DNA from 2 places in the Diplocloster hominis genome. Region 1 is predicted to be linked to the other one. Evidence: predicted binding sites of a transcription regulator. Region 1 holds the regulator's gene; the other holds the start of a gene.

Evidence for each region. The regulator Rex, encoded in region 1, represses fermentation and respiration genes when NADH is low (regulators of the CRP and FNR family bind a similar motif). The targets are predictions, from matches to a motif close to ATTGTTAANTANTTAACAAT.
Region 2: a site for Rex is predicted at 3,292-3,311, ahead of ABC831_RS05950 (PIG-L deacetylase family protein). Genes of this name have one in related genera too.

The regions. Positions count from the first base shown of each region.
Region 1 covers NZ_JAWDIY010000047.1:9,190-14,611, forward strand. Annotated here, with positions in the region: partial or broken gene ABC831_RS26600 (DeoR family transcriptional regulator) at 1-72, opposite strand, end outside; gene ABC831_RS24135 (ABC-F family ATP-binding cassette domain-containing protein) at 211-2,121, opposite strand; gene ABC831_RS24140 (redox-sensing transcriptional repressor Rex) at 2,318-2,980, shown strand; gene ABC831_RS24145 (NAD(P)H-hydrate dehydratase) at 2,981-4,468, shown strand; gene alr (alanine racemase) at 4,592-5,422, shown strand, end outside.
Region 2 covers NZ_JAWDIY010000004.1:271,672-277,093, forward strand. Annotated here, with positions in the region: gene ABC831_RS05935 (aldose epimerase family protein) at 1-624, opposite strand, end outside; gene ABC831_RS05940 (M20 family metallopeptidase) at 655-1,887, opposite strand; gene ABC831_RS05945 (M24 family metallopeptidase) at 1,909-3,087, opposite strand; gene ABC831_RS05950 (PIG-L deacetylase family protein) at 3,395-4,111, shown strand; gene ABC831_RS05955 (Gfo/Idh/MocA family protein) at 4,221-5,267, shown strand; gene ABC831_RS05960 (ROK family transcriptional regulator) at 5,318-5,422, opposite strand, start outside.

The DNA.
Region 1 (5,422 bases):
AATATACTCCAGTATTTGGCAATATCGTTCTGTCAATACCACTTGATATTCCTCCCATGTATCACTAGAAAGATATTCCTTTTGTCTTCACAAAAAATGTTATATAAATTGTATTAAAATGTCAATGAGTGATCAGTTGGATGACAAAAACTTACAATTAGCGATGAAACAATCAGGTAGGCATCAAGCTTTGATCAATTATTTTTTCAGCTATTCGGCTAACTCCTCCCAGCTTATCATTAGTTTTTCCAATTGCCCTGAGATATCGGTTTTTTCCTTATTTAATAAGATACATTGTTCCACATCCGTATAGATCTCCTCCAAAGTCAGCAGCCGGTCAATCTGTGCGTCCCTGGTTTCCAGCTCTGTGATCTGCTCTTCTATTCTGCGCAGATCATTTTCGCGTTTCCGGATTCTGGCCTGTTCCTCTTTCTGCTGCTGCCAGGTAAGTTTGTTTTCTGATACCGAATATCCGTCATCCTCCATATCGGTTGTGCCTGCATAGATCTGTGTTAACTCATCCCGTTTCGATAGATAATAATCATAGTTACCAATATAATTGACCAGAGTCTGGCCGGTCAAATCCAGAATCCGGGTAGCCGTCTCATTGATAAAATACCGGTCGTGAGAAACATAAAACACCGTGCCGGTATACTGCTTCAAAGCGTTTTCCAGAATTTCCTTGGAAGCGATATCCAAATGGTTGGTGGGCTCATCCAGAATCAGAAAATTGGCCTCGGAGAGCATCAGCTTAGCCAGGGACACCCGGCCCCGCTCCCCGCCGCTCAGATCCCCGATCCTCTTGAATACATCATCTCCGGTAAATAAAAATGCCGCCAGCACATTCCGGATCTGGGTATTATTCAAATCCGGATAGGTATCCGACAATTCCTCGAACAGAGTCTTCTCCATATGCAGAACATGATGTTCCTGATCATAATAACCGATCTGCACATTCGTCCCCAGAATAATATCCCCTTCGTCCGCTGGAAGCAGACCGTTAATAATCTTTAGAATCGTAGTCTTTCCTGTGCCATTATTTCCAATAAGCGCGACCCGTTCTCCCCGCTTGATATCAAAGTGAATCCCACGGAATAACTCAAGAGGAGGGAACGACTTCGAAAGATTCTCCACCGACAGCACGTCATTCCCGCTGGTAATCCTGGGCTCCAGATGTATCCTCATCTGGGCGGTATCCTCCGCCGGTTTTTCCAGCACCTCCATCTTATTCAGAAGCTTCTCCCTGCTTTCCGCTCTGCGGATGGATTTCTCCCGATTAAAAGAACGCAGCTTCGCGATCACATCTTCCTGGTGCTTGCGTTCCCGCTGCTGATTCAGATACTGTTTCACCAGCGCGTCCCGCAGCATCGCCTTCTTCCGGGCAAAATCCGTATAATTTCCCTGATAGACCGTCGCTTTCGTCCGTTCCAGTTCAACCACCTTCGTCACGATCCTGTTCAGAAAATACCGGTCATGGGCTACCAGAATCACGGCCCCCGGATACCCTTTCAGATAAGTCTCAAGCCAGGTGATCGACTGCATATCCAAATGGTTTGTCGGCTCATCCAGCAGCAGGATATCCGGGTTGGACAGCAGAAGCCTTCCTAAAGACACCCGGGTCTTCTGGCCGCCCGAGAGCGTGTCCACCTCTTTATCAAAGTCCTCCTCCCCGAACCCGAGCCCTTTTAAAACCCCTGTGATCTCACTTTTATAAGCATACCCGTTTTTCAACTCAAACTCATGGGTCAGCCTGGTATAAGTCCCCATCAACTCCTCCAGCGCATCCCCCTCCACTGATTTCATATCGATCTCAATCTGCCGGATCCGCTGTTCCATATCCAGGATATCTTGTTTCACCGACAACAATTCCTCATAAATGCTGCGCCCGCTGATCAGCTCCTGATGCTGTGCCAGATACCCAAGGGTTTTTCCCTTCGCCATCACCACTTCCCCGGAATCCGCCGTCAGCTCCCCTACGATAATTTTAAGCAGCGTGGATTTCCCGACCCCATTATTTCCCACGATCGCCGCTTTTTCTTTTTCTTCTATATGAAAAGAAATATCTGAAAGAATCGTTTCCTCTCCAAAAGCCTTATGTATACTCTGGCAAGCTAATATCATACCTACCCAGTCCTTTCGTCCAAACTCTGTATTCCGCACATACAGTTGAAACCATTATAACCTGACGGCCGGTTCCATTCAATAGTTTCTTATATTTGGCGCCGCCAACCAATTCCCAACTTTCCCCAATAAGGTTTGACAATAATTTGGCAGATATTATATAATGGAAGCATGATATGAGCTAGGAGGAAGTACCGTGGAAGAGAAGGAAATTTCAAAGGCGGTTATTCGCAGGCTGCCAAGATATTATCGTTATCTGGGAGAATTGATGGAAAGCGGCGTAGAGCGGATTTCTTCCAATGAACTGAGCGAACGGATGAGGGTGACGGCGTCGCAGATACGCCAGGATTTGAATAATTTCGGTGGGTTTGGCCAGCAGGGATATGGTTATAATGTTAAATATTTATACGATGAGATCGGACGCCTGCTGGGACTGGATAAGAAACATAATGTCATCATTATCGGCGGAGGAAATCTGGGTCAGGCGTTGGCTAATTATCCGGCATTTGAAAAACGGGGATTTATTGTAAAAGGGATCTTTGATATTAATCCGAAGCTGTCCGGCAGGACAGTCCGGGGGATTCCAATTATGCCCATGGAACAGATGGAAGAGTTTATTAAGGAGAATGACATTCAGATAGCGACGCTGACGCTTCCAAAGACGAGCGCTACGGAAGTGGCCGACCGGCTGATTTCTTACGGCGTCCGCGCGATCTGGAATTTTGCACATACGGATCTGAATGTTCCGGAAGGTGTGATGGTGGAGAATGTACATCTCTCCGAGAGCATTATGCGTCTGTCTTATAATCTGACCAGATATGAGGAAGAGCATAAGCAGGAGATAAAGGGGAAGAAATAATTGAAGTATTTATTGAACTCTCAGGAAATGAAATGCTGTGACAACTATACGATTGAAAAAGTAGGGCTGCCCTCCATGGTACTGATGGAAAGGGCAGCTCTAGCTGTAGTTCGGGAGGCCTTGTCCTGCGGCTGTGATCTTAAGCGGGTCCTGGTGGTGTGCGGTACAGGGAATAACGGGGGAGACGGCATGGCAGTGGCCAGACTCCTCCATGAAAAGGGAATACCGGTGGATGTGTATCTGACGGGTCAGGAGGAGAGGTGTTCTGCCCAGGCGGCTGCACAGTTGGGAATTTTACGTGCAATTGGGCTGGAACCGGTAAGCAAAATGCCTTTGTCGGAATATACTATGATAGTGGATGCTATTTTCGGCATCGGACTTACCAGAGAGGTGACAGGTGATTATGCGCAGTGTATCCGGCAGGTGAATGAGTCAGGAGCCTTTGTTCTGTCCGTGGATGTGCCCTCCGGCATTAACGCGGATAACGGCCGTGTGATGGGCGCTGCGGTAAAAGCGGATGCCACGGTGACGTTTGCATATGAGAAGATAGGCCTGCTGCTGTATCCGGGAGCCGGATATGCAGGCAGAGTAACGGTGCAGGATATCGGAATTAACTGCCGGGGACTGGAGAAGCCTCCCCGTGTGTATACGTATGGGAAAGAAGATCTTAAGCGTCTGCCGATGCGGCCGGCGTATTCGAATAAGGGTTCTTTTGGAAAGGTTCTTCTGGTGGGCGGATCGGTCAACATGGCCGGAGCGGCTTATTTCTCAGCAAAGGCTGCGTATCGGACGGGGGCCGGACTGGTACGGATCTATACCGGTGAGACAAACCGCCATATTCTGCAGAATCTGATTCCGGAAGCGGTGCTGACTACTTATAGGGAAGAGGAAGCTTCCCTGGAAGCATTGAAGGAAAGCCTCAGATGGGCCGATGTGGCCGTAGTGGGACCCGGCCTTGGAAGAAGCTTTACCGCGCTGCGGGTTTTGGAATATATAATGAAAAATGCGCAGATACCCCTGATTATTGATGCGGATGGTCTGAACCTGCTGGCCGGGCATCCGGAATGGCTTAAGAACCATAAGCAGCAGGTCATCATAACGCCTCATCTGGGAGAGATGAGCCGGCTGACGGGTAAAGAGATATCGGATATCTCATCAGATCTATTGAATACCGCCGGAGAGTTTGCGGGGGAGAATGGGTTGACCTGTGTTCTGAAAGATGCCAGAACGGTTGTGGCCGCACCGGATCAGAGGCTCTATATCAACCGGACCGGTAATAACGGAATGGCCACCGGCGGATCAGGGGACGTTCTGACTGGGGTGATTGCGGGACTGATTGCCCAGCATATGCAGGTGGAGGAGGCGGCAGCTTTTGGAGTGTTTCTGCATGGATTGGCTGGAGATGCCGCGGCAAAAAAGTGCGGAATGTACAGTCTGATGGCACATGACCTGGTGGATAGCATTTCGGAAATATTAAAACCGCAGTAAATGCGGCACTGGAGGAAACGGATACACCATACCTGAATTTTAGCCGCAGATCATGCGGCACTGGAGGAAATGGATACACCATACCTGAATTAAGCCGCAGATAATGCGGCACTGGAGGAAAGCATGAAAACTTACAGCAGGGTGTTTGCAGAAGTGAACTTGGATGCAGTTGCATATAATATGGAACAGATGCACAGAAATTTATCGCCGGGTACGTCTGTGATTGCCGTTGTGAAAACGGATGGTTATGGTCATGGCGCGGTACCGATCGCCCGCCTGGTGGAAGGATATGACTATGTGTGGGGATTCGCGGTGGCTACCGCGGAGGAAGCCCTGATACTGAGAAATCACGATATTACCAAGCCGATTCTGATTCTGGGCTATGTGTTTCCCGAACATTATCAGGTGCTTCTGGACCAGGGGATTCGGCCGACAGTGTTCCGTATGGACACGGCAGCACAGTTGTCGGAGGAAGCGGTAAAATCCAATGAGCCGATGAAGATTCATGTGAAAGTGGATACGGGGATGAGCCGCATCGGTTTCCCGGATACAAAAGAGAGCATTGAGAAAATAAAGCAGATCGCTGCTATGCCTAATCTGATAATAGAAGGGATTTTTACCCATTTTGCCAGAGCAGATGAAAAAGATAAGGAATCGGTCCTTGAGCAGATCCGTCGGTTTTCAGATTTTACGGAGCAGCTTGAGGAGGCGGGGGTAGCCATACCACTGAAACATTGCTCCAACAGCGCCGGAATTATCGAGCTGCCGGATGCGAATATGGATGCGGTCAGGGCAGGGATTTCTATCTATGGCCTGTATCCTTCCGATGAAGTGGAGAGGAATACGGTGCGGTTAAAACCGGTCTTGTCTCTGTACAGCCGGGTGGTTTATGTGAAGGAACTGCCGGCAGGGGTCGGCATCAGTTACGGTTCCACTTTTGTCACGGAGCGAAGA
Region 2 (5,422 bases), on a different contig from region 1:
GTTGCTGATTTTTAAATTCCCCTCCTTTCTTCCCGTAAACACATAATCCGCTGTCTTTTTACAGTCCATGCAGCCCGGGCTCCGATATTGTTTCCCGGTCTCCCAATCCATATATTCAGACATGTTTACGTTCAGCCCAAACGCCGCCTTGTCGGTCGCCTTGAAGAACGGATGCCAGCCGAAGGAATGCACCAGCCGCTGGTTCGAGCGGTTGATCACCCTGGCGGAACAGCGTACCTGGTTCGCGGCCAGCTCATAGGTGATTTCCAGCCGGCAGTCGAAGGGATAGTGCTGTGAACGGTTTGCCGCGCTGTTGTCGATCCACAGGACCGCCCGGCTTCCGGTAACCTCCCTGACTCCGAACGCGGCTTCCTTCACCAGCCCGTGAAAAGGCATATAATATTCTCTTCCATCGATCTGATAACAGTCCCCGGCCGTCCTCCCCGCGAAGGGGAACAGGATGGGATTCCCGCAGGAGAGCACCGCGGACAGATGGACCTTATCCTCGTGGTAGGAGATGATCTCCTTACCCCGGAAGATCAGTCTCGCCATCATCCCTCCATAGTCAGGCAGGATCAGGGCCTTCATATCCCCCGCCCCATTGTGAAGTTCAATCTTTCTCATTTACCCACTCCTCTTTTATCCGCACCCTTCTTACCCGCACCACTCGATCATAAAATCCTTTAATGTCTCCGTGACCTGAACCTGACTGTCGATATCCACCCATTCATCCGGGCCGTGCAGCCGTTCCCCCACCGGCCCGAACACGACGCCGGGCATGCGGCCGTACTCATTCAGCACATACAGATCACAGGAGAACATCGCTCCGCAGGTAACAGGATCATCGATAAATTTCCCTGCTGACTTTTGAAGGACCCCGATACCGGGAGCCTCCAGGTCCGATTGGGCGGCCTTGCAGTAATGATACATGGCCTCGATCTTCAGGTGATCCATATGGGCATAGTGCTCCTGAATATAATCCAGGAAATAGGAGACCGCTTCCTCCTCCGTCTCATTGGGATAGGTCTGGATGACAAATTCCGTCCAGGCATCAATCGGCGCCGCCAGCTGTCCGCTATGCTCCACCTCTCCGGCCTTTAACTTCATCATGACCAGCTGCGGATCCTGTACGGTCTTTTCCCACAGTTTTGGTTTCTTTAACAGCTTCATCCGGGTGGCATCATACTCTTTGAGTACCTGCAAAAGCTCCATCATCTCAAATACAGGGCTGGAGATCGCCTCACCTGTATACGGCATTCCCGCATTCCCCTGTATGGTCAGGCGGTAAACCAAGCTTCCCACACATCCGGGACAAATCGTAAGTCCCGTGGGTTCCAGGATGATCCCGAAGTCGGCGTTGATCCCGGATATCCTGGCCGCCAGTGTCCCGCTTGACCCGGAGTATTCTTCATCCACCACCGTCTCGAAGATAATGTCTCCTTTGGGCTTGAAGCCACTCTCCTTCAAAGACCTGACCGCGGTCAGGGCACACGCCAGACCGCCCTTCATATCCGCGCTGCCGCGCCCGTATACCCGGTTGTCTTTGACCACGCTCTTATAGGGATCGCACACGCTCCAGCACATGGGTTCCTTCGGGGCCACATCCATGTGGCCGGTCAGGAGGACGGATCTGCCGCCTCCGCTGCCTCTCCAGATACCGATGACATCCCTGCGGTCCGTAAAATCCCGGTCGTGGTCGAATGCGGGGTGTTGTTGAAATCCCGGCACATCGTAAGGGCCGATCTCCATCACTTCCAGCCCCAGATTGCTCAGCTCTTTTTTTATGTATTCCTGACCTTGTTTTTCGTATCCCACAGGCGGTTTGTTTTCGGTCGGAATATTTACCAAATCCTGCGTATATTTGATTACCTGATCTTTTATGTCCATTTTATTGTCTGCTCCAGTTTTTTATAGATAGATTGCTTCCGGCTGGAAAGTGGTAAATTTCTCCACGCCGGTTTCCGTGATGACGATTCCGTCCTCGAATCTGACTCCGTACTGCTCATCCGCGATCCAGATATCAATATTGAAGGCCATGTCCGGTTCCAGGACCAGCCCGCTGCGGTTATCGACCCATGGCCCTTCGCACTCCTGCATACCGGTTCCGTGTGCAGGCCCATACAGGTTCAGTCCGTCGAATCCTTCCCGTTTCAGCTGTGCCTGGAACTTGTCATACACCTCGGCGAACGCCACACCCGGCCCCATCGTCTCACATGTGTTGACCAGGCATTCAGAGGCCACACGGATCATATTTTTATGCTTCTTAGGGAGATCCCCGATGACCACCGGACGGCAAAGGTTCCCGCAGTAGCCGACATATTTGGCTCCTAGGGTCAGCTGGACCATCTCATTGTTCCCGATGATGCGTTCTGTAGAACGGCACAGGCTCTGGAAGGTGGTGGGTCCGGACGTCACCCAGATCGGATATCCCACTCCCTCCGCTCCCATCTCATAGGCATTTGCTCTCCAGCGGGCCTCGATCTCCCACTCGCGGACACCGGGCTTTACGAGCGGCAGTGTATTTCTCACCGCTTCATCCGTGATCCGGTAAGCTTCCCTCAACAGCCTTATTTCGTTTGCGCTCTTTTTCCAGCGCACCTTCATCACCAGGTCATCCGCATTGACGCAGGAGGCATCCGGTGCTGCCTTTCGGATATCATCCATGATCGCGTTTGGTATGGTGTTCGTATTGGCGATACCGATCCTGCGGATCGGGAACCTTTGTCTGATTTCATCAAAAATCATCGTGTAATCATAAGCGTTCGTGGGCTTATCCCATTCCGGCGCGCTGGTTTCCACATACAGCGGATGGACCCGCACATCTTTTACATGGGACATCTGCCGGACCAGGTCATAGGACTCCGGACCTCCGGTCAGCAGGATCGCATCCCCCTCCCGCGGAATGATCCCTCCGATAAAATCAAATACTGTCCAGATACTTGCCAGATAGCGGATATTCGCCGATTCACATTCGCAGCTGTGCATAATCAGGACATCCAGATCCTCTTTCGCCATCGCCTCCTGGATCTTTCTGACCCGTTGGCCGTACTCCTCATGGGGAATCGACATTCGCTCTTTCCCTGCCATAACTTGTGCTCCTTTCCGTCTGAAACAGACAATGGAATTATTTTTTTATTGATTTTAATTATAGTGATGTGATAATTTAACGTCAACATTATTTTAATTATTTAATTAATTTTTCCCTATTAAATAAAAATTTCGCTATTTTATCACTTGTTTTTTGTATATTATTTCTATTTTTAGTATTAATTATATGTTTTTATAAACATTTTTGTGAATATTTTAATATTGTATATTTTTATACCCGATGATATTATTTAATTATTAAATTATATTTTTCATATTAATAAAATAATCAGAGGAGGATATGCAAATGAACATTTTAGCAATCGGATGCCATCCCGATGATCTGGAGATCGGGTGCGGAGGCACGCTGGCCGCTTATGCCGCCAAAGGACATACCGTAATCATGTGTCATGTCGCTAACGGGAACATGGGGCATGCCGAGATCATGCCGGACGAGCTGAACCGGATCCGCACAAAAGAAGCCGAGGACGCCGGAAAAATCCTCGGAGCAAAAGAAGTGATCAGTCTGGATGTTCCGGATCTGTACCCGAACTACCATCAGGATGAGGTGCGCAAAGAACTGACCCGGATCATCCGTTACGCGAAGCCCGACTTCATCATCGCCCACGACCCGCAGGACTACATGCAGGACCACCGGGAGGCCGGCACGCTGGCCTTTGACACCAGCTTTTCCTCCAGCATCGTCCATTACGCACAGGACGACCATACATACGGAGATATCGTGCCGATTTACTATATGGATACCCTGGCAGGAATCAATTTCATCCCTACCATGTATGTGGATATCACCGATACCATCGACCGGAAGCTGGAGGCTTTAAACTGCCACCAATCCCAGATCCGCTGGATGGCGGATCACGACCATATCGATTTCCTGGATTTTGTCAGGACCTGTTCCAAATACAGGGGCCTCCAGTCCAACTGCGGGTTCGCAGAGGGTTTCCGCCAATGTCTGACCTGGCCCAGAATCCAGCCTACCCTGCTTCCGCCGGTTCAGAGATAAGATTATGATTCAGAGATAAGATTATAATTCAGAGATAAGGTTAAGATTCAGAAATAAGATTTGTTTTGAGGAAAAAGAAAAAGAGATGAAATCAGGAAAGGAGAAACTTATGGATAAAGTACGTTATGGAATCATCGGTGCCGGCGGAATCGCCGACCGCAGAATGATACCCGGTATGTTAAAATCCGGGCACTCAGAGGTCGTGGCCGCCATGGCGCCGGACCCTGGTATCGTTCAAAAGACCTGCGAGGACTTTCAAATCCCGCATGGCTGTCTCACCGTAGAAGAATTGCTGCAGGACCCTTCGGTGGATGCCGTATATGTGGCGTCCCCAGTAGGCTTTCACACCGAACAGATCCTAAAAGCCGCAAAAGCCGGAAAACACATCCTCTCTGAAAAGCCCATGGCCCTCACAAGCGCGGAATGCGCTACCATCGTATCCGCATGCCGGGCTGCCGAAGTCAAATTACTCGTAGGTTTCCACATGCGTTTCCACAACCTGCACCAAAAAATGAGGGAAATCCTGCAAAATGGCGGAATCGGCCAGATCGTCTCCTGCAGGGCGCAGCTTAGCTGCTGGTACCCCGATCAGCCAAATGCCTGGAGACTGAACCGGTCATTAAGCGGAGGAGGCGCCTTCATGGACATGGGACTTCACTGCCTGGATCTGTTGGAGTACCTGGGCGGCTCCGCGATCACCCAGGTATCCGCCCTGGCCGGCACCACGACCTTTCAATACGAAGTGGAAGACTGTGCCAATGTGATGGTAAAATTCAAAAACAAAGCAACCGGCTACGTCGATGTATACTTCAATGTCCCCGAGCACGTAACCAGCTGCTTCCTGGAATTCTACGGCACCAAAGGCAGTCTGATCGCCGAACACACCATCGGCCAGAACGAAGCCGGTACCCTAAGTTACCGCAGGATCGACCAGGATCTCTCCTATACCGCCCAGCAGTCCCTGACCACCGTCGACCCGATCCTCTACACCGGAGCAGGCAAAGACCTGTACGAAAAAGAAGCAGAAAGCTTCTCCCAATCCATACTCTCCAACGCCCCGCCGATAACTTCCGCCGAACAAGGCCTGCACATGGCCCAGGTAGCAGAATCCGTCTACAAATCCGCCGCCCTCGGCCGCCTGATCGACATTAATTGACAACCTCGCAGAATCCGTGCAGGGCCTGACGGCTCCGTCAGGCCCGACTCTTACTCACCATTCTTATCCCCCGTAACGGGCAGTGTAAAATCCAGATTCTTGATATAATACTCGACCGCATAGTGGCACATGGCGCCGACCAGATCCGCCTGGCG